Regions from separate parts of the Streptococcus canis genome, predicted to be linked through region 4. Evidence: predicted binding sites of a transcription regulator. Region 4 holds the regulator's gene; each other region holds the start of a gene.
What was found. The regulator Rex, encoded in region 4, represses fermentation and respiration genes when NADH is low (regulators of the CRP and FNR family bind a similar motif). The targets are predictions, from matches to a motif close to TTGTGAANTANTTCACAA.

Region 1 (5,427 bases), 790 kb from region 4:
CTTTTTTCAAGGCTGCAGTCGCTGCACCGCGAGATACGGTCAAGATTGTTCCTTCAACAGGCTTCATGACTGCCTTGTAGGCAACTTCCACACCCATTTGAAAGGCTTGTGCCAAATCTTTACCTGTGAGCTCATCTTTCCCCTTAACGCTTTGACTGAAACCACGGAACAATTGAGACGTGATAACGCCAGAATTACCACGCGCACCCATCAGAAGGCCTTTTGACAAAACTTGCCCAACCTCACCAACAGTTGACGCAGGTTTATCCGCAACTTCTTTGGCACCATTATCCATGGTCATACTCATGTTTGTTCCTGTATCACCATCTGGCACAGGGAAAACGTTTAAGGAATTGACATATTCTGCTTGTTTACCAAGACGAGTTGCCGCAGCTTGGACCATTTCTTGGAATAAGCTTGTTGTAATATTTGACACTAATTTTCTCCTACAACCTTAATATTTTGCACGTAAACATTAACCATATCAGCAGTCAATCCTAATTGACTTTCAAGGTTAAATGTCACACGTTCTTGGATATTTTTAGAGACTTCACTAATTTTCACACCATAACTCATAACAGTATAGACATCAACAGAAATACCCCTATCTGTTGACTTCACTACGACACCCTTGGCATAGTTTTCTTTGCGAAGTAGCGATTGAAAATTGTCCTTAATTGCACTTTTGCTAGCCATTCCAACAACGCCAAAAATTTCCGTTGCTGACCCACCAACGACAGTTGCGATAACATCGTCGGATAGTTCGATTAGACCATCTTTTGTATTGATTTTTACAGTCATATTTACTACCTCAAAAAGTTATTGTCCATATTATTTTACCATAATCCAAAGTTAATGTAAAAGAGATAGAGCAGTTCAGGTCGTATCCCTCTTTTCTGTATTGTTAAAGAACTTAAAAATAGACTAAGAAAAAAAGCCCTAAGGCTTATTTCTATTAGATGCGTTCTACTTTACCAGATTTAAGCGCACGAGCAGAAGCCCAAACTTTTTTAGGTTTACCATCAACAAGGATAGTTACTTTTTGAAGATTTGGTTTAACTGTGCGTTTTGTTTGGTTCATCGCATGTGAACGGTTGTTCCCAGAAACGGTTTTACGTCCTGTAAAATAACATACTTTAGCCATTTTGATCTGTTTCCTCCTACGTAGAATATGTTTACGGATGTGCTAGCACCACATACTTGTCTATTTTATCATAGGGTATTTGGTTTGACAAGTTATTTTTCATTTTCTTGTCAAGAATTCTCTTAACTGCCTAAAGGAAAGTTCTAAACTGAAGTTAGCCACCTAAGGGTATCAAAAAACATCTCAGAGAGGTATAATTGTCATCACCGCAACAACAATTAGAAAGACTCTGAGATGCAAGACTATTATACACCCAAAAGTAAACAGTTGACACTAGCTGAGCGTAGAATGATTGACCGTTGGCTTCTAGAAGGATAGTCCAATCGTGAAATAGCGAGAAGATTGGCTAAAGCTCCTCAAACCATTCACAACGAAGTCAAACGCGGGCAAGTTAGACAACAAGTACGTCAGGGGAAATATGAACAAGTTTACTCTGCTGACTTTGCCCAAGAAGTTTATGACAATAACCGTAAACGCTCCGTTAAGCAGGTCACCCTAACGAAGGAACTCAAAGAAAAGATTGTTCACTACATCAAACAAAAATACTCTCCTGAGATGATGGTTAAGGCAAAAGGTGTCAACGTTCCTATTTCAACGATATATTACTGGATTCATCATGGACAACTAGGCTTGACCAAGGCTGACAGGCTTTATCCTCGAAAAGAGAAAGCTAAGAAAAAGCAAGCCAGTCCCAATTTTAAGCCGGCTGGAAAGTCTATTGAGGAACGACCTGAAAGCATTAACAATCGTGAGCATAGCGGTGATTTTGAAATTGATACGGTTATTCAAACTCGGGCAAAAAACGAGTGCTTATTGACACTAACTGACAGAAAAAGCCGCTACCAAATCATTCGACTTATTCCTGATAAGTCGGCTTCTTCAGTGAATCAAGCCTTGAAGTCTATTCTGAAAGTCTATCAGATTAACTCAATCACAGCTGATAATGGTACTGAGTTCAGTTGTTTGCAGAAGTTTTTGACCCTGAAAACATTTACTATGCCCACCCCTATTCCTCTTGAGAGAGAGGAACAAATGAAAATCATAACAGACTCATTCGGCGTTGGTTACCAAAGGGAAGTAAAAATGCGACTCAACAACAAGTCGCATTTATTGAAAATGGGATTAATAACTACTCAAAGAAACTACTTGATTACAAATCTCCTAAAGAGTTTTTACAGACTGGCTAACTTACACTTGAAATTTGGCATTAGACTAGGAAAGCCATTGATTTCATGAAATGGAATTTTCGACGGATTCTGGAAGTCATAGGTTAGCTGTTTTTCCCCACAAGTCGGATAACATTTAGACTCATAATCAGACTTCAATGTGCGTCTCACCTTTAAAATCTTTATCTAATGTCATATTTGTTATCTTTTGCTCCAATCAATTGTGTAGTATGATAGAGTTGTTCCATATGAGACTTTCTAATGGGTGATTTCGTAACTTTTCTTGATAAGTCATAAGGGACTTTTTGTCTGGATGAAAAAAGGCCTATAATCTCCAAAGTAGAGTTACCCACTACAGAAATTATAGAGCCAAAATAACTCACACTTACACGTGAGTCATCTTATTAATTTTACGAATTAAGCTTTGTTTGCAGATCCGAAAACGTCAATACGTTCTTCAACAGCGCCTTGAACAGCTTTCATACCTGGAGCCAAGAATTTACGTGGGTCAAATAATTTTTTACCATCGTATTCTGCTTCGTTAGCTTCGTAGTTACGTGCAAATTCACGAGTTGCGTTAGAGAAAGCGATCTGGCTTTCAGTATTAACGTTAACTTTAGCAACACCAAGACGAATTGCTTCTTTGATTTGATCATCAGGAATACCAGAACCACCGTGCAATACGATTGGGAATCCTGGTACAGCTGCTGTTAATTTTTCTAAGTGGTCAAGAGCAAGACCTTCCCAGTTTTCTGGGTATGGACCGTGGATATTACCGATACCAGCAGCCAAGAAGTCAATTCCAGTTTCAACCATTGCTTTAGCATCTTCGATTGGAGCAAGCTCACCTTTACCAATGATACCGTCTTCTTCACCACCGATTGTACCAACTTCGGCCTCAACTGAAACACCTTTAGCATGTGCAATTTTAACAACTTCTGCAGTTTTAGCAAGGTTTTCTTCAACTGGAAGGTGTGACCCGTCAAACATGATTGAAGTATAACCCACTTCGATACACTCAAGCGCATCTTCGTAGTGACCATGGTCAAGGTGAATAGCAACAGGAACAGTGATACCCATTGATTCAACAAGGTTAGCGATAAGTGATTGACATACTTTGTAACCACCCATATATTTTGCTGCACCCATTGATGTTTGGATAAGAACTGGAGCTTGTTTAGCTTCTGCTGCACGCAAGATTGCTTGAGTCCACTCTAAGTTGTTTGTGTTGAATCCACCAACAGCATATCCGTTTTCACGAGCTGCTTGGACAAATTTTTCTGCTGAAACGATTGCCATTTGTAAGGCCTCCTCTTATTTTTCGGGATAACTCCCCGTTTACATTGTTCATTCTAGCACAATTTTCCATAAATTTCTAGTCCTTCACAAGTTTAAAGCGTTTTCCCAAAACAGATTATTAAAAGTTTGGCTCTACAAATCTCTTCCTCCTAAACCTGCTCTTGACCAAATGAAAAGAGATGAATCAATGATTCACCCCTTACATTATGCGGAGAGTGGGACTTGAACCCACACGACCTAAAGCGGTCACAGGATCCTTAGTCCTGCGCGTCTGCCAATTCCGCCATCCCCGCTACTCATCAGTAACATAGATTATTATAGCAACTATGAGTATGGCTGTCAATACTTATTGATCAATTTTTTGTAAAAATGCAGCAATTTTTTTCTGGTATTGTTCTGGGTTTGTTTCAAAGGATTTGGCGTGTTTCGCCCCTTTAACAATCAAGAGTTCCTTAGGCCCTTTAGTGGCTTTGTAATTGTCATAAACCATTTTTGTAGGAACAAAATCATCCTTATCTCCATGGATAAATAAGGCTGGACGTTTGTTTTTAGCCAGTTGTTTCACTGAACTCGCTTCTGCGTAACTAAATCCTGCTCGAATCTTAGACAAGGCAGAAACTTCGTAGAGCAATGGAAAGGCAGGCAAGTTATACATGACCTTAGCCTGAAACTTCAATTCGTCCCAAACACTGGTGTAACCGCAATCTTCAATGAGGGAAGTGACTTGTGCAGGTAGCTTTTCACCACTTGCCATCATCACTGTCGCAGCTCCCATGGAAAGACCAAAAAGTGTGATTTGACTGTCTGGTTTTTCCTTGATCAATTGGTCTGTCCAAGCCATGACATTAAGGCGGTCATTCCAGCCATAGCCAATCAAGTTTCCTTGGCTTTCTCCATGAGCCTCATTGTCTGGCATCAGGACATTATAGCCCAGATCGTGAAAGAGCATAGCATAAGGTTTCATGTTTGCCTTATTGTTAGCAAAGCCATGAATAACGACAGCTGTTTTTTGGGTTTTCTGAGCTGCTGGTAAATACCATGCTACTTGCTTAAAACCACGATTGGTCATGTAACGTTTTTCACGTGGTAAGGCATCGAAGGCCTTTTCGGCCGAATAGAGGGGATTATCTGCACTGCGTTTTTTATTATTAATAAAGGATTTTTCCTCACGCACTTGAGCTACATGGAAGAAATAAAAACTAGCACCAACGCTAGCAAGGGTTACTAACAGGAATAAGATTCCTAAATACTTTGATAATCGAATAGTTTTCATATTAAATATTCTACAAGAAAATCTTCCAAAAAGAAAGCTTTATGCTAAAAATAAGACTTTTTCTTTTTATTTGATGATAAACTGGTCATTAACAAAAAAATCCTCCTAAAGACGAGAGCATGCTTTAGAAGGAATAGGAGGTAACTATTTTTTTAAAGAAGAATACTTCCCATAATCGGAACAACTACGGTGACAATAATACCGACCACCACTAGAGCAATGGAACCCATGGATTCTTCTACTTGGCCAAAATCTTTGGCTGCTGAAACACCAAGCGCATGCCCTGCGGTTCCTAGCGCTAAACCCCGAGCAATGGGATCCTTAATCTTAAATAATTGGATCAAAGGTTTCGCAAGAGCGTAGATAATGACACCATTCAAGATACAAGCCAATGAGGTTAATTCTGCTGAACCACCCATAGCAACTGCTGTTGGCATGGCAATGGCTGTTGTGGCAGCCTGAGGCAGCATCGAAGCAACAACCACCTTCCCTAGATGAAACAAACTAGATACCAGATAAATACCATATACCGCCACAATACTACC
Region 2 (5,427 bases), 1.0 Mb from region 4:
TGGCATCATCAGATGCTATTTTAGTGGAGAGCCGTGCAACCTCTAGCTGGGAACATGGCAATCCGATTCATTCTGGCACGCAATCCATTTTGGCAACTTATCAGATTGACTATGATGTGACTAAGCGTTCTCAACAAATCAGTTTGGCTGATTTTGAGACCTTTGACTATATTATTGGTATGGATAATCAAAATGTCCAAGACCTTCAAAAAATGTCACATCATCAATGGGATTCTAAAATTCATCTGTTTAGAGATGGCGGTGTGCCTGATCCTTGGTACACAGGTGATTTTGAGGAAACCTATCAACTGGTTATAGAAGGTTGTCAAGACTGGTTGCGGCAGCTAACAGCAGATCATCAATCACATTAGAAAACGAGTAATAAGAATGATAAATATACAACATCTAATCAAAAAATGGAATATCACACGGGCCAAACTGGAGATTGCTTCAGTCATTGCTATCTTGGTTTGTGCTCTTTCTGTTTTTGGAGTAAGGCTGTCACGTCAAACAAGCCTGACTTATGAGCGAGGTCAGATGCGTTATACCGGTGACGTCGTCAATCATAAGATGAATGGCAAAGGCAAACTAGTCTATCCCAATGGGGATATTTATGTTGGTGATTTCAAGAATGGTGTTTTTGAAGGAGAGGGCACTTTTACAGCTAAGACAGGTTGGTCTTACAAAGGCCAGTTCCACAAGGGACAGGCAGATGGTAAAGGTGTGTTAAAAGCAAAGAATGCGAAGGTTTATAAAGGAACCTTCAAACAGGGGATATTTCAAAAATGAGAATAAAATGGTTTTCGTTTGTTAGGGTAACGGGGCTTTTACTGGTTTTACTCTATCACTTTTTTAAAAATACATTTCCAGGAGGCTTTATTGGGGTTGATATTTTCTTCACCTTTTCAGGCTACTTGATAACAGCTCTCTTGATTGATGAATACACCAAAAAGGAAACCATTGATATTATTGGTTTTCTGAGAAGACGTTTTTACCGGATTGTTCCTCCGCTTGTTCTGATGGTTCTCTTGACGATTCCTTTTACCTTTTTGGTTAAGAGTGATTTTATCGCCAATTTAGGTAGTCAGATTGCTGCTGTTTTAGGCTTTACAACTAATATTTACGAAATTCTGACCGGAAGTAGTTATGAAAGTCAGTTTATCCCTCATCTCTTTGTTCACACTTGGAGTTTGGCGATTGAAGTACATTTTTATTTGCTCTGGGGATTGCTTGTTTGGTTGTTAGCTAAGCGTAAGGATAGTCACAAGAAGCTTAGAGGCCTTCTCTTTTTAATGTCTTCTGGCATTTTTGCGGTTAGTTTCCTAAGCATGTTTATTAGAGCTTTTGTGACGTCGAATGTGTCTTTGATTTATTTTTCAAGTCTCTCTCACAGCTTTCCTTTCTTTTTAGGTGCCATGTTTGCGACCATGACTGGAATCAAGGAAACCACAGTTCGTTTTCAAAAAAATGTTCGATTATGGCCACGTGAGCGTGTGATTGCTGTGATGGTTGGTGTTTTTGCGCTTTTATTTTTATTGACCATTACATTGAATTTTAACCACACCGTCACTTATTTATTTGGCTTTGTTTTGGCTAGCTTGTTTGCCTCCGTCATGATTTACGCTGCGCGTGTTCTTCATGAGCAAACGCCAGATTGGCAAGAACCGAAAGTTGTGACCTACTTGGCTGACATTAGCTATGGCATTTATCTTTTCCATTGGCCCTTCTACATTATCTTTACTCAATTAATGTCGAATGTCTTGGCGGTGATTCTAACGACCTTCTTCTCAGTCTTATTTGCCACCGTGTCTTACTACATTGTAGAGCCTTTGATTCAAGGGAAAAAACCGAATTTACTTGGTTTAGAAATTGATTTTTCTCCCTATTATAAATGGATTTCGGGAATTGCAGTCGCCTTATCCTTATTAGCCCTTGGTACTTGTGTGGCTGCTCCTAAAGTTGGCAAGTTTGAACAACAATTGTTGGTCAGCTCTTTGCAGCAGGCACAAAGTAATATTGATCGCACGCATACTTTAGCTGCTGGGGATGCCAATGCCTTGAGTAATGTAGGGATTATTGGGGATTCTGTTGCCCTACGGTCAAGTGCAGCATTTTCTAAACTCATGCCTCAGGCTCAGCTCGATGCTGCAGTTAGTCGTAATTTTTCGGAAGCCTTTGAACTATTTACCAATCAAATTAATTCCAAATCCCTATCGAATACGGTTGTTTTAGCAGTGGGGGTCAATTCGCTAGATAACTATGCCCAAGATGTTCAATCCTTTATTGAGGCGTTGCCAAAAGGACACCGTTTGGTTCTAGTGTCTCCTTACAATAGCAAGAATGCTGCTCAGGTGGCAGAAGCCAGAGACTATGCTCTTAAATTGCCAAAGAAATACAAGTATGTTACTATTGCAGACTGGTACAAAGTTGCTGTTGAACATCCCGATATTTGGTATGGCAGTGACGGTGTGCATTACAGTGAAGATAGTCAAGGGGCAGAACTATATGTCTCTACGATTCAAACAGCTATTGAACGAGCCGCTAAAAAGGCTGCCAAATAAAGCTGTCGTTATCAACATCAACAAAAGTCAGAACAGCCTTGTTCTGGCTTTTTCTATAGAAAAAAGGAACAAAGAGAAAGCGTTTTCAGAAATAATTTTACGAATCTTGATCATATTTCTGAAAAAAGAGTTGTCCCCAAAGCTTGCTATCAAAGGGTTTCAGAAATAATTTGAAAAAAACTTCACAAAAATATTGTGAAATGATTTACAAATTTTCAAAAAGTGTTATAATAAATTTGTAAACAAAATGTGAAACTTTTAACAAGGTAAAGGAGTCTCAAATGACTGAAAAACATAATACTGTTGAAACAACCCCTGTTGCTGCAACAATTGATGCTCTTGTTCAAAAAGGTTTAGCTGCTCTTGAAGAGATGCGTAAGCTTGATCAAGAACAAGTTGACTATATTGTAGCGAAAGCCTCTGTTGCTGCTTTGGATGCTCACGGTGAGCTTGCTAAACATGCTTATGAAGAAACAGGTCGGGGCGTGTTTGAAGATAAGGCCACTAAAAATTTATTTGCTTGTGAGCACGTTGTTAACAACATGCGTCATCAAAAAACAGTAGGTATTATTGAAGAAGACGATGTGACCGGTTTGACATTAATTGCTGAGCCAGTCGGTGTTATCTGTGGGATTACGCCAACAACAAACCCAACATCAACAGCTATTTTTAAATCTTTAATCTCGTTAAAAACACGTAACCCAATTATCTTTGCTTTTCACCCATCTGCTCAAGAGTCATCTGCACATGCTGCTCGTATTGTGAGAGACGCAGCTATTGCAGCTGGAGCACCTGAAAACTGTGTGCAGTGGGTTGAAACACCATCTCTTGAAGCAACAAATGCTTTGATGAACCATGATGGCATTGCAACTATTCTTGCTACTGGTGGCAATGCTATGGTTAAGGCAGCTTATTCATGTGGGAAACCTGCTCTTGGAGTAGGTGCTGGTAATGTTCCCGCCTATGTGGAAAAATCTGCTAATATCCGCCAAGCAGCTCACGACATTGTTATGTCTAAATCGTTTGATAATGGAATGGTATGTGCCTCTGAACAAGCCGTTATCATTGACAAAGAGATTTACGATGACTTTGTAGCAGAGTTCAAATCTTACCACACTTATTTTGTTAATAAAAAAGAAAAAGCCCTTCTTGAAGAATTCTGTTTTGGTGCTAAAGCAAACAGTAAAAATTGTGCTGGCGCTAAATTGAATCCAAACATCGTTGGGAAACCAGCCGCTTGGATTGCAGAACAAGCTGGATTTACTGTTCCAGAAGGAACCAATATTCTTGCTGCGGAATGTAAAGAAGTTTCAGAAAATGAACCATTAACACGTGAAAAATTATCTCCAGTCATTGCTGTTTTGAAATCTGAGTCACGTGAAGACGGTGTTGAAAAAGCGCGTCAGATGGTTGAATTTAATGGTCTTGGTCACTCAGCTGCTATTCATACGGCAGATGCAGACTTAGCAAAAGAATTTGGTACTAGAATTCGTGCCATCCGTGTGATTTGGAATTCACCTTCTACATTTGGTGGTATCGGTGATGTTTACAATGCTTTCTTGCCATCATTGACCTTAGGATGTGGTTCTTATGGCCGCAACTCAGTTGGTGATAACGTTAGTGCTGTTAATCTCTTGAACATCAAAAAAGTAGGAAGACGTAGAAATAATATGCAATGGTTTAAAGTTCCTTCAAAAACATACTTCGAACGTGATTCAATTCAATACCTTCAAAAATGCCGTGACGTTGAACGCGTGATGATTGTTACTGACCACGCCATGGTTGAACTTGGTTTCTTGGATCGTATCATTGAACAATTGGATCTTCGTCGTAATAAAGTGGTTTATCAAATCTTTGCAGATGTTGAACCAGATCCAGATATTACAACAGTTATGAAGGGTACGGAATTAATGCGCACCTTCAAACCAGATACTATTATTGCTCTTGGTGGTGGATCTCCAATGGATGCTGCCAAAGTAATGTGGTTATTCTACGAGCAACCAGAAGTTGATTTCCATGACCTTGTCCAAAAATTCATGGATATTCGTAAACGTGCTTTCAAATTCCCAGAACTTGGCAAGAAAACAAAATTCATTGCCATTCCAACTACATCTGGTACAGGTTCAGAGGTAACACCATTTGCTGTTATTTCAGACAAGGCAAACAACCGCAAATACCCAATTGCTGACTACTCATTAACACCAACTGTGGCGATTGTTGACCCAGCATTGGTATTGACAGTTCCAGGCTTTATTGCTGCTGATACTGGTATGGACGTTTTGACCCACGCAACAGAAGCTTATGTGTCTCAAATGGCTAATGACTTTACAGACGGATTGGCGCTTCAAGCCATCAAGATTGTCTTTGAAACCCTTGAAAAATCTGTTAAAGAAGCTGACTTTGAGTCACGTGAAAAAATGCATAATGCCTCAACAATGGCAGGTATGGCATTCGCCAATGCCTTTCTAGGTATTTCGCACTCAATGGCACATAAAATTGGTGCACAGTTCCATACTGTCCATGGTCGTACCAATGCGATCTTACTTCCATACGTTATCCGTTACAACGGTACACGTCCAGCTAAGACTGCAACATGGCCTAAATACAATTACTACCGTGCAGATGAAAAATACCAAGATATTGCGAAATTGTTAGGTCTTCCAGCTTCTACACCAGAAGAGGCAGTTGAGTCTTATGCAAAAGCTGTGTATGACTTAGGTTGTCGTGTTGGTATTAAGATGAACTTTAAAGACCAAGGTATCGACGAAAAAGAATGGAAAGAACATTCTCGTGAATTGGCTTATCTTGCCTATGAAGACCAATGTTCGCCTGCTAACCCACGCTTGCCAATGGTTGACCATATGCA
Region 3 (5,427 bases), 290 kb from region 4:
AAAAACCGCAAAATGTTAAGAAAAATGCCACTTTTCTTGTTAGTTTCCCCTGATTTGTGTTAAAATAATAGGGATAAAAAACGAATAGGAGAAACGAAATGGAATCACATTTGGTGAGAATCATCAATCGTTTGGAATTGATGGTAACAGATGGCGGTAATCTCAAGCGAAATTTTGAACGTGATGGTGTTGTTGTTGCAGAAGTTGCCTTTTCAAATGACCCTGAAAATGGACCAGTTTTCACATTGCGTGATGTTGAAGCACGTGAGTCATATTCCTTTGATAGTATTGACTTGATTGCAATGGAAATCTACGATTTATTATATTAAGCATGACATAGTAAAGAGACTTGCCTGAGGCAGGTTTTTTTATTGTCAAAAAGTGTTGTATTAATATTCATCGAATGGTATAATTATCTTTATTATAATCAACCTAGGATTTATGAGGAGATATAGATGGATTTGTCATTCTTGCCCAAATACTGGGCCTACTTTAACTACGGTGTACTTGTCACCGTTATGATTTCTGTCAGCATTGTCTTTTTTGGCACCCTTATTGGTGTTTTGGTCACCTTGATTAAACGTAGTCAAGTGAAGCCGTTGACCTGGATCGCTAATCTTTACGTTTGGGTCTTTCGGGGAACACCTATGGTGGTTCAAATCATGATTGCCTTTGCTTGGATGCATTTTAACGATATGCCCACTATTAGTTTTGGGGTTTTGGACTTGGATTTTTCAAGACTCCTTCCTGGTATTATTATCATTTCATTGAATAGTGGCGCTTATATTTCAGAAATTGTTAGAGCAGGTATTGAGGCTGTGCCAAAAGGGCAATTAGAAGCGGCTTATTCACTAGGGATTCGTCCTCGAAATGCCATGCGTTATGTGATTTTGCCTCAGGCCTTTAAAAATATTTTGCCAGCCTTAGGAAATGAATTTATTACTATTATTAAGGATAGTGCTCTTTTACAAACCATTGGGGTGATGGAACTTTGGAATGGTGCCCAATCGGTGGTAACGGCTACTTATTCTCCCATTTCCCCCTTACTGGTGGCTGCTTTTTACTACTTAATGGTCACAACAGTGATGTCACAGTTATTGTCAGTATTAGAACGTCGCATGGCGCAAGGAGGTAATCATTAATGACTGAGGCTATTATTTCAATTAAAGACTTGCACAAGTATTATGATCACAATGAAGTGCTTAAAGGAATTGATTTAGACATCATGCCAGGAGAGGTTGTGGTGATTATCGGACCTTCTGGTTCTGGGAAATCAACCTTGCTTCGAACCATGAATCTTTTGGAAGTACCGACCAAGGGACAGATTAGTTTTGAAGGGGTTGATATTACCGATAAGAAGAATGATATTTTTAGCATGCGCGAAAAAATGGGAATGGTTTTCCAGCAGTTTAACCTCTTTTCCAATATGACTGTTTTAGAAAATATCACCTTATCGCCAATCAAAACCAAGGGAATGGCTAAAGCAGAGGCTGACAAAACAGCCTTGAACTTGTTGGACAAAGTTGGATTATCAGAAAAAGCCAAGGCTTATCCTGCTAGCCTTTCTGGTGGGCAGCAGCAGCGGATTGCCATTGCGCGTGGACTAGCTATGGATCCAGATGTTTTACTCTTTGATGAACCAACTTCAGCCCTTGATCCTGAAATGGTGGGCGAGGTCTTAGCAGTTATGCAGGATTTGGCTAAATCTGGGATGACCATGGTTATTGTGACTCATGAAATGGGCTTTGCCAAGGAAGTGGCTGACCGAGTCATCTTCATGGATGGTGGGGTTATTGTAGAAGAAGGCAACCCTAGCCAACTCTTTGACCAAACCAAAGAAGACCGGACCAAAGATTTTTTGAGCAAGGTTTTATAAGCGGCTTGATCTAGCTTGAGCATCCATTTGCTCAGGTTTTTTGATTGCAACAAGACTGAACGACTGTTAGCAAGAAAGTTTCTGTGTCAGATTGCCATTTCTTTTTAGAGTTATTCTTATATGAGATTAAAAAGGCAAAAAACTTAAAGCGAGATATGTTAGAGACAAGTGAATGTGTTATAATTAACACTGTCGTTAAAAGGAGTACGTATGATCAAATTATCTCATGCAAAAGTTGGAATAGCTTATCAGGTTGAGGGCATTGATTTGCCTCAGGGCCACCAGAAGCATCTGGCTCACCTTGGCATTACTAAAGGAAGTCAGGTGAAAGTGATGTCACAAACCAAACAGAGTGCGATTGTGATGGTCAAAACCAGTCGTCTAGCTTTTGATGATAGTATTCTAGAAACTATTATGGTTAGTGAGGTGATAGGTAAGGAGCAAAGCCTGCCCTTGTCTGAACTAGCTGTTTTAGATGTGGCTATTATTGATGGCATTTATGCTAGTAAAGAAACCAAGCGTCGTTTAATGGATATGGGGTTAATCAGAGGAACTCGTTTTCAGTTGCGTAAGCGGGCACCCCTAGGCGATCCCTTAGAAATTAGTCTGAGGGGTTATGGATTAAGCTTGTGCCAGTCTGAAGCCCAACTAATCTCTGGACGAAAGCTAGAAGATGAGGATACACTATGACAAAAATAGCCTTGATTGGCAATCCCAATAGTGGAAAATCCAGCCTGTTTAATTTATTGACGAGAACCAACCGACCAACGGGTGGGAAATTGGCCCGAAGTTTAGTATTGTTGGGACAGCCAGTTACCCGATGGATTGTTTTGGCTGGAGGGTGTGTATTAGCACTGGTTTATGTTATTGTGGAAAGGTCAACCCTAGACCCTAGTCAAGTGATTACCAGATCTCATCTTGAACGTATTCGTCAGGAGGAAAAAGTTAATGTCAACGCTTATTCTTGCAACCTTTATAGGAGTTTTAATCATTCTAAGTCTTACCCGTTACAATAACAAAAGGGATCTCGTGGGGATTGCAACTGTTCTTGTCCTGTGAGGGAAGATATGAAAAAGACCTATATGAATAAAACATAGTTCCTTAGAAAGGTTATGGAGATTGGGATCATTATTTTGCTTAGAGGCTGTTCTTGTGAACAGCCTCTTTTTGTATGTCAAAGAGTAGTTACTTGTCAGATAAAGGTTTAGGGGATAGAGCATCTTTGATAAAAAAAGAATCTCACTTACTCTGAAAATTTGTGATCTTTTTAACTTTTTATTGCAATCGTTTTCATAATGTATTATAATAGTTACCAAGGTAGCTACTAAATCTAATAAGGAGATTCTATGGAGTCATTGTTGCAAGCGATGAAGTATTTTGGATTTACTGAGATGGAAACCAAGGTTTATGTTTCGCTTTTAGAATTTGGACCCTCGACCGGATATGAAATTAGTAAGAAATCGGGTGTTCCCAGATCAAAAGTCTATAATATTTTGGAAAAATTAGTGAAAGAGGGAATTATTTTTGACAACCACGCTGATATAAAGCTCTACACTGCTCTGTCAGTGGAAGAAATGTTACTACGCATTGACAATAAAACGGAGAAACAATTTCAACAGATAGAACATTATTTAAGCCGTATTACAGAAAAGCAAAAGAGTTATGAACTCTGGAAAGTAGATCATTTGCAAAGTGTCATTGAAAAAGTTCATTTTTTAATTAATCACGCTAATGAAAGTTTACTTATCCAAATTTGGGAGCCTGATTTGACAGAAGAGATAGTTCAACTGTTGCAAAAGGCTGAGGAGAGGTTAAACGTTTTTATTTTAATTTTATTCAGCGATAATCACCATTACGATTTACCCCTGAAACATTACTATAAGCATGGTTTTGAACAAGCTAAAAGACATGATATGGGTGGTCGTTGGATTAATATTATTGCAGATGATGATTCGGTTCTTTTTGGAACCCTGGAGGATAACATCAATATTATTTGGACCCATCATCCAGCCATGCTATCACTGGCTAAAGAATACATTAAGCATGATGCTTATACCTTGAAAATTATTGAAGATCATCGAGAGATGCTTGAAAAAACTTATGGCCCTGATTTAGGTCAAATACGAGAAATCTAATTATTGAAAATGAAGGAGTACTACTATCATGTCCATTAAAAATATCTTATTGATTCTTGTTATTGCAGTGAATGCCTACTTTGCCTATATCCTAGTCAAGGATTTATTATCGCACAAGAAAGAAACAATGGCTGAAGCTGCACCAACAGCAGTTATGCCTTTTTCAAGTGCCATTATCTTTTTCTTATCAACTATTGGTATTTCGGACTTTGCCATCAGTACAAGTTTATACCCAAAATTAAACTGGACTAGTGTTAAAAAACTGCCAGGAACCTTGAATGCTCAGTGTACCATACCGGTCGCTGTGATGGCCTTGGCTTATATTCAGAGTATCAAAGTAGGCGTCTTAACCTTAGCGGTCTGCATTATCTGTCAAGTGATCGGATCTTATTTTGGTGCAAAATTTGCCATTAAATTGCCAGCAGAAAAAATTAAATATTACATCGGAGTTGGGATGATTATTGCTGCAATAATCATTGTTGGTGGTTTATTAGGAATGTTACCAAAAGGTGGTAATGCAACAGAATTAACAGGTTTGAAATTAGTCGTTGCTGGTATTCTCTTGTTTATTTTTGGAGCATTAAATAATATCGGTATTGGTTCATACGCTTTAACGATGGTAACTGTTTATCTTCTTGGAATGAGTCCAGCAGTTTCCTTCCCAATTATGATGGGAGCCGCAACCTTCTCTGTTCCAGTTGGTAGCGTACAATTTGTTAAATCTGGAGAATACAGTCGAAAAATTACTCTTTTCACCTCTACCTTTGGGGTGTTAGGTGTTTTAGCCGCCGTTCACTTTGTAACGTCATTAAATATTGATGCCTTGAAGTGGGTAGTAGCAGCTATTCTTATTTATAGTTCGTATGGTATGTTAAAAAAAGTTTAAGTTAAAGGAGCATGACCATGTTAGTATTAACAAAAGAAGATATTAAAGCCTGTTTTTCAATGTCAGACGCTATTAAGGCAAGTAAGGTCTCAGTCAAAGCATATTCTGCTGGGCAAGCAAAAGTTCCCTTACGTGTGAATTTACCAGTTAATCAGTTTAATGGCCAAAGTCTTTATATGCCTGCAGCTGTTGAAGGTGATATTAATGCTGTTGGGGTTAAGGTTGTTTCAGTTTATCCAGACAATATTGATAGAGGTTTGCCATCGGTACCTGCTTCGATGGTTGTGGTAGATGCTGAGACTGGTGTGGTATCAGCAATCATGGATGGAACTTTTTTAACTCAACTAAGAACTGGAGCAGTACAGGGGGCAGCTACTGATTTGTTAGCGCGAAAAGATGCTAAAATTGCTGCAATTATTGGTACAGGAGGCCAAGCCATTCAACAATCATTAGCGATGTTAACCGTCCGATCTATTGAAGAATTGCGTGTTTATGACATTAATTTAGAGCGTGCTCAAGCTTTCGCTAAA
Region 4 (5,427 bases):
TCATTGTTACAGATTCTGTTAAAACCAAAAATCGTGTGCCAGAAAATGTGACCTATCTTAGCGCCAGCGACTTAATTGCTCAAGCTGTTATTCGTATCCATGAAAGAAGACCCTTGAGTCCACTTTTCTCTTATCAATCTAAAGGCAAAAATAACGCATGACCTACTTTGATAACGCCGCCACCACCCCGCTTAGTCCTAATGTGATTAGGGCTATGACAGTAGCTATGCAAGATAACTTTGGTAACCCTTCTAGTATTCATTCTTATGGTCGTCAAGCTAGTAAAACACTTAGAGAATGCCGACAAGCTATCGCTAATCATTTTGGGGCTAGTGAACGCCAAATAATTTTTACCTCCGGTGGAACAGAAAGCAACAATACTGCTATTAAAGGTTATGCTTTAGCCAATCAGAAAAAGGGAAAACACCTCATTACAACTGCTATTGAGCATCATTCTGTTCTTCATGCCATGGCCTATCTCCAAGAACGATTTGGTTTTGAAGTCACTTATTTGCCTTGTCAAAATGGACAAATTAATTTAGCTGACTTAAAAAAAGCCTTGAGAGATGATACCATTTTGGTGAGTATAATGTATGCCAATAACGAAACAGGGGATCTGCTGCCTATTAAGGACATTGGAAATCTGCTCAAAGAGCATCAAGCTGCTTTTCATGTCGATGCCGTTCAGGCTGTTGGCAAACTCAAGGTTGTTCCTAGCGAACTTGGGATTGACTTTTTATCTGCTTCTGCTCACAAGTTTCATGGCCCTAAGGGCGTTGGTTTCTTGTATAGTAAGGGGCTACAAATGGATGCTTTGCTCCACGGTGGAGACCAAGAAGAAAAACGTCGAGCTAGCACAGAAAACATGATAAGCATTGTCGGCATGACACAGGCCCTAAATGATGCTATGACTGAGCAAACTCAACTAACCCACCATATCACCACTTTACGGGAACACTTAATAAGTCAATTAGATGGACTGACTTATTACATCAATCAAAGTCCCAACCATTTACCACATGTGCTTAATATTGGCTTTCCAGGCTATCAAAACGGGGTTTTGTTGACCCAACTTGACTTAGCTGGGTTCGCAGTCTCAACAGGTTCTGCCTGTACAGCTGGAACCGTTGAACCAAGTCATGTCCTCGCAGCTTATTTTGGTAAGGATTCCCATCGCTTAGCAGAATCCATCCGCATTAGCTTGTCAGATCAAAACACCCTTGAAGAGATTACGCAGTTAGCTCAAACTTTAAGAAAAATTCTAGGAGATACAGATGGCATTTGAAAAAGAAATTAGCTTAAAAGACTGTAAATACCGTTACCAAATCAGTCCAAACGTTAAAAAATATACTTTAAGAGATACCACCTTTACCCAAACGACAGTTGGTCATTATCAATTAACACGCTTGTTAGAAAAGGTTCCTAATTCAGGAGAAGGTTTTCCTTTAAAAATTACCATAAACAAAGAGCTTAATGGTTTTAAATTAGCCATTACTGACCAGTCTGGACTAAGATTGGTTAATATTTTCAAAACAGAGGATAATAAAATTCTTCAAGATAAGTTTTATTTCCTCATGGATAGCCTAGTGGAACGAGACATTTTCACGAAGACAGAAAACTAAGCCAATCAATTGTATTTCTTGATTCCCTGTACTATAATGATGGTATCAAGAAAGGGAGGTAAAGAAACAATGATTGATATTACCTACTTAACCAATAGCAAACAAGAAAAACAAGTTTCCTATGCCAGTTATGACGACTACAAACAAGCCCAGTTTGCTTGTCAAATTGCTATTGCAGATTATTTTCCTGTAACCAAGGTTGTTGTAAATGGTAACCAACTTGATTACACCGGTTCTTTTGGAGATCTCTACTTTTTCCTTGAAAATCATGGACTTCATTAAACCAGCAGAGCTAAGAATCGTCTTCTTGGCTTTTTTCGTTAGCAAATACGCAGATTGCCCTTTTCACTACTACTAAGATACTCTGTCTTCAAATTATTAATCAAAAAGTTGCATTTTTCACAATCCTTCTGTTACAATAGAAAGAGATAAATGTAAAGATAATTCTATAAGGAGTTAAAACAGTGGTTATTGATAAATCTATTCCAAAAGCGACCGCAAAACGCTTATCACTCTATTACCGTATTTTTAAACGTTTCTACGCTGACCAAGTTGAAAAAGCTAGCTCTAAACAAATTGCAGATGCGATGGGAATTGATTCTGCAACTGTACGTCGCGACTTCTCTTATTTTGGAGAATTGGGACGACGCGGCTTTGGTTATGATGTTACCAAGTTAATGAATTTTTTTGCTGACTTGCTTAATGATCATTCCACTACCAATGTTATTTTAGTCGGTTGTGGTAATATTGGTCGTGCCTTATTGCATTACCGCTTCCATGATCGTAATAAAATGCAAATCACTATGGGATTCGACACTAACGACAATGCTCTTGTTGGCACTAAAACAACCGATGGTATTCCTATCTACGGTATTTCAACTATCAAAGAACGTCTTGCCAATACTGATATTGAAACAGCCATCTTAACCGTTCCAAGTATCTATGCTCAAGAAGTTTCTGAGCAACTGATTGAAGCTGGCATTAAGGGAATTTTGAGTTTCGCTCCTGTCCATCTGCAAGTTCCAAAAGGTGTGATTGTTCAATCTGTCGATTTGACCAGCGAATTGCAAACCTTGCTCTATTTTATGAATCAAAATCACCCTAACTAAGGAGATATGATGCCCAAACCAATTATAGGGATAACTGCTAATCAACGATTAAACATTGCCTTGGATAACCTGCCTTGGTCGTATGCTCCTACTGGTTTTGTTCAAGCCGTCACTGATTCGGGTGGACTACCTCTTATTTTACCAATTGGTGATGAATCCTCCGCTAAAACTTATGTTTCCATGGTTGATAAGATTATCTTGATTGGGGGACAAAATGTAGATCCTAAATATTATCAAGAAGAAAAAGCGGCCTTTGATGACGACTTTTCTCCCGAACGTGATCTTTTTGAACTAGCCATCATTAAAGAAGCTATAGCACAGAAAAAACCAATTTTAGGAATCTGCCGTGGGACCCAATTAATGAACGTTGCCTTAGGTGGTTCCTTAAATCAGAACATTGACTCACATTGGCAGGATGCACCTTCTGATTTTCTGTCCCACGAAATGGTGGTGGAAAAAGATTCCATCTTATATCCTATTTATGGAGGAAAAACCTTAATCAATTCCTTTCATCACCAAAGCTTGAAAAAAGTAGCAGATGATTTAAACGTTATTGCTAGAGACCCGCGCGATGGGACTATCGAAGCTGTCGTGTCAACTAATCCTGCTATTCCTTTTCTTGGTGTCCAATGGCACCCTGAATTACTTCAGGGGTTTCGGCAAGAAGATTTACGACTTTTTGATTTATTTGTCAATGATTTCTAGATTACATTAAAAGAGATCTGACCTTTCTCGAAAACTATAATACGCTTGATAACTAACGATGATGTGATCTAGGCAAACAATGCCCAAGTCTTCACATGATCGTTTTATTTTTTTGGTAAACCCATAATCGTTCGGGCTAGGTTCGATACTTCCGGACGGATGGTTGTGAACAACTATCAGACTGGTCGCCATATTTTTACACGCATAATATAAAATTTCTCTAGGCTCTGCGATTGACCGCCTGACAGTCCCAATAAAAATCGTCTTTTCCTCAATCACCCGATTTTGACTATCTAAATATAAAACAACCAAGTGCTCCTGCTTTTTATCCCCTAAGGCGACCATCATTTTTTCGGCAACTTGAACACTTGACAGAACCCTATCTGTCAAGGTTTGATCTGTCGCCTGAATCCGCGCTGCTAATTCAAGCATGGCCTTAATCTCAATAGCCTTAACCTTTCCAATGCCTGCTAAACTTTGTAATTCTTGCAAAGACATTTTCTTGAAGTCTGCTAAGCTGTCTAAATGCGTTAAAAGATGAGAAGATAGCTCTAAAACATGCTTGTCTTTATTGCCTGTTCTCAATAAAATAGCCAATAATTCTTGATTGCTGAGGGCTTCAGCTCCCATTCGCATCAGTCTTTCTCTAGGCATTAGCTTAATATCGTCACATTTGATGGAATACATCTTATTACCTCCATCTATTTATTCGATAAAAAAACAAGTTTCCTGTTAAGAAACCTGTTTTTTTTGAATGGCTTGTTTTTTCTGAATATGATCCTTAACCACCTGATAAAGAGTAGCTGCCAATGGAACAGCGACAATCATCCCAACGATACCTCGCAAAGAGGCACCTATCGTAATTGCCATCAATACCCACATAGCTGGTAGGCCAATTGATCCTCCTACTACTCTTGGGTAAATAAAGTTCCCTTCAATCTGTTGTAAAATGATTAAAAAGACAATAAAAACGATGGCTTGGGACATAGATTGCGTCATGATTAAAATAAAGCCAATAGCTGCACCAATCGAAGCCCCTACAACTGGAATCAATGCGGTAAAGGCCACTAAGACTCCAATCGTTCCCGCAAAGGGTAACTGCAAGACGAACATGCCAATAGCTGTTAAGGTGCCTAAAATCATAGCTTCTAGGGTCTGGCTAACGAAGAAACCATGAAAGCGATGATGTAATAATTCCACTACATAGTGAATATGCTGAGCGTATTTCCCTGTATAGGTATCAACCAAGGTATTACCTTGACGACAGAGGTCTTCTTTGTTGGCCAGAACATACAAAGAAAAAACAAAACTGATAAAGAGATTAATAATGGCAGAGGCAATAATGGTTACAGACGTTAAAATATTGGTCAAAACTCCAATAAATTGTTTTAACAGTTGCTGACTATAACCGGTAATAGTTTCCGTTAGCTTGGCATCACCACCGATATATTTAATGGCACGCGCCAATAATTTATTATGCTCCAGATTATTAATCACTTCTTTAATGGTTGTCGTGTCAAATTTTGTCAGGGTACTGATACTAGCAATTAAATCTGGAATCACAATTGAAATAATCCAAGTGATTAAAATAAAAAAGGTCAAATAAGCTAACAGCATACACAGACCCCTCTTGGCTTTCAAAACAAGGGGAGATTCCCTAAAAGCGTACATATAGGCTTTTTCGTATGCACTCATGACGATATTAACAATATAGGCTCCAGCAGCTCCGTAAAGAAAGGGGAGACTTGTTTTATAAACAGTTATTACAATTGCAGTTCCGTTTTCCCAATTAGCCAAAATAGCATAACAAAGGACAAAAGCAAAGCCTATATAGAGGACTTGTTTTTTTTCAAATTTCATGGTAACTCCTTCTTTTTCTATTATACACTAAAACTAAGGAGAGCGATATAACAATGTCTGAGGAGAGAAATAAACTGATTAGTCACACAAAACATTTAAGCAGCCAAGTAAAAAACCATTCTAAAATAGCT

Region 1: the regulator Rex is predicted to act here: its motif matches at 3,654-3,671, upstream of EL097_RS01140 (class II fructose-bisphosphate aldolase).
Region 2: the regulator Rex is predicted to act here: its motif matches at 2,755-2,772, upstream of adhE (bifunctional acetaldehyde-CoA/alcohol dehydrogenase).
Region 3: the regulator Rex is predicted to act here: its motif matches at 3,133-3,150, upstream of EL097_RS06355 (TrmB family transcriptional regulator).

What each region holds. Positions count from the first base shown of each region.
Region 1 is NZ_LR134293.1:223,401-228,827, forward strand. It holds gene EL097_RS01120 (DAK2 domain-containing protein) at 1-436, opposite strand, end outside; gene EL097_RS01125 (Asp23/Gls24 family envelope stress response protein) at 436-801, opposite strand; gene rpmB (50S ribosomal protein L28) at 956-1,144, opposite strand; partial or broken gene EL097_RS01135 (IS30 family transposase) at 1,379-2,331, shown strand; partial or broken gene EL097_RS10785 (ISL3 family transposase) at 2,332-2,558, opposite strand; gene EL097_RS01140 (class II fructose-bisphosphate aldolase) at 2,728-3,609, opposite strand; tRNA gene EL097_RS01145 (tRNA-Leu) at 3,817-3,902, opposite strand; gene EL097_RS01150 (alpha/beta hydrolase) at 3,956-4,882, opposite strand; gene lrgB (antiholin-like protein LrgB) at 5,035-5,427, opposite strand, start outside.
Region 2 is NZ_LR134293.1:514,252-519,678, reverse strand. It holds gene EL097_RS02685 (low molecular weight protein-tyrosine-phosphatase) at 1-371, shown strand, start outside; gene EL097_RS02680 (MORN repeat-containing protein) at 388-789, shown strand; gene EL097_RS02675 (acyltransferase family protein) at 786-2,561, shown strand; gene adhE (bifunctional acetaldehyde-CoA/alcohol dehydrogenase) at 2,843-5,427, shown strand, end outside.
Region 3 is NZ_LR134293.1:1,233,130-1,238,556, forward strand. It holds gene EL097_RS06325 (YkuJ family protein) at 99-329, shown strand; gene EL097_RS06330 (amino acid ABC transporter permease) at 456-1,142, shown strand; gene EL097_RS06335 (amino acid ABC transporter ATP-binding protein) at 1,142-1,876, shown strand; gene EL097_RS06340 (FeoA family protein) at 2,087-2,566, shown strand; partial or broken gene EL097_RS11220 (FeoB small GTPase domain-containing protein) at 2,563-2,668, shown strand; gene EL097_RS06355 (TrmB family transcriptional regulator) at 3,223-4,011, shown strand; gene EL097_RS06360 (sulfite exporter TauE/SafE family protein) at 4,040-4,897, shown strand; gene EL097_RS06365 (ornithine cyclodeaminase) at 4,915-5,427, shown strand, end outside.
Region 4 is NZ_LR134293.1:1,519,368-1,524,794, reverse strand. It holds gene EL097_RS07755 (ribose-phosphate diphosphokinase) at 1-161, shown strand, start outside; gene EL097_RS07750 (cysteine desulfurase family protein) at 158-1,285, shown strand; gene EL097_RS07745 (DUF1831 domain-containing protein) at 1,275-1,622, shown strand; gene EL097_RS07740 (DUF4649 family protein) at 1,692-1,904, shown strand; gene EL097_RS07735 (redox-sensing transcriptional repressor Rex) at 2,087-2,731, shown strand; gene EL097_RS07730 (gamma-glutamyl-gamma-aminobutyrate hydrolase family protein) at 2,741-3,436, shown strand; gene radC (RadC family protein) at 3,443-4,123, opposite strand; gene EL097_RS07720 (AI-2E family transporter) at 4,169-5,296, opposite strand.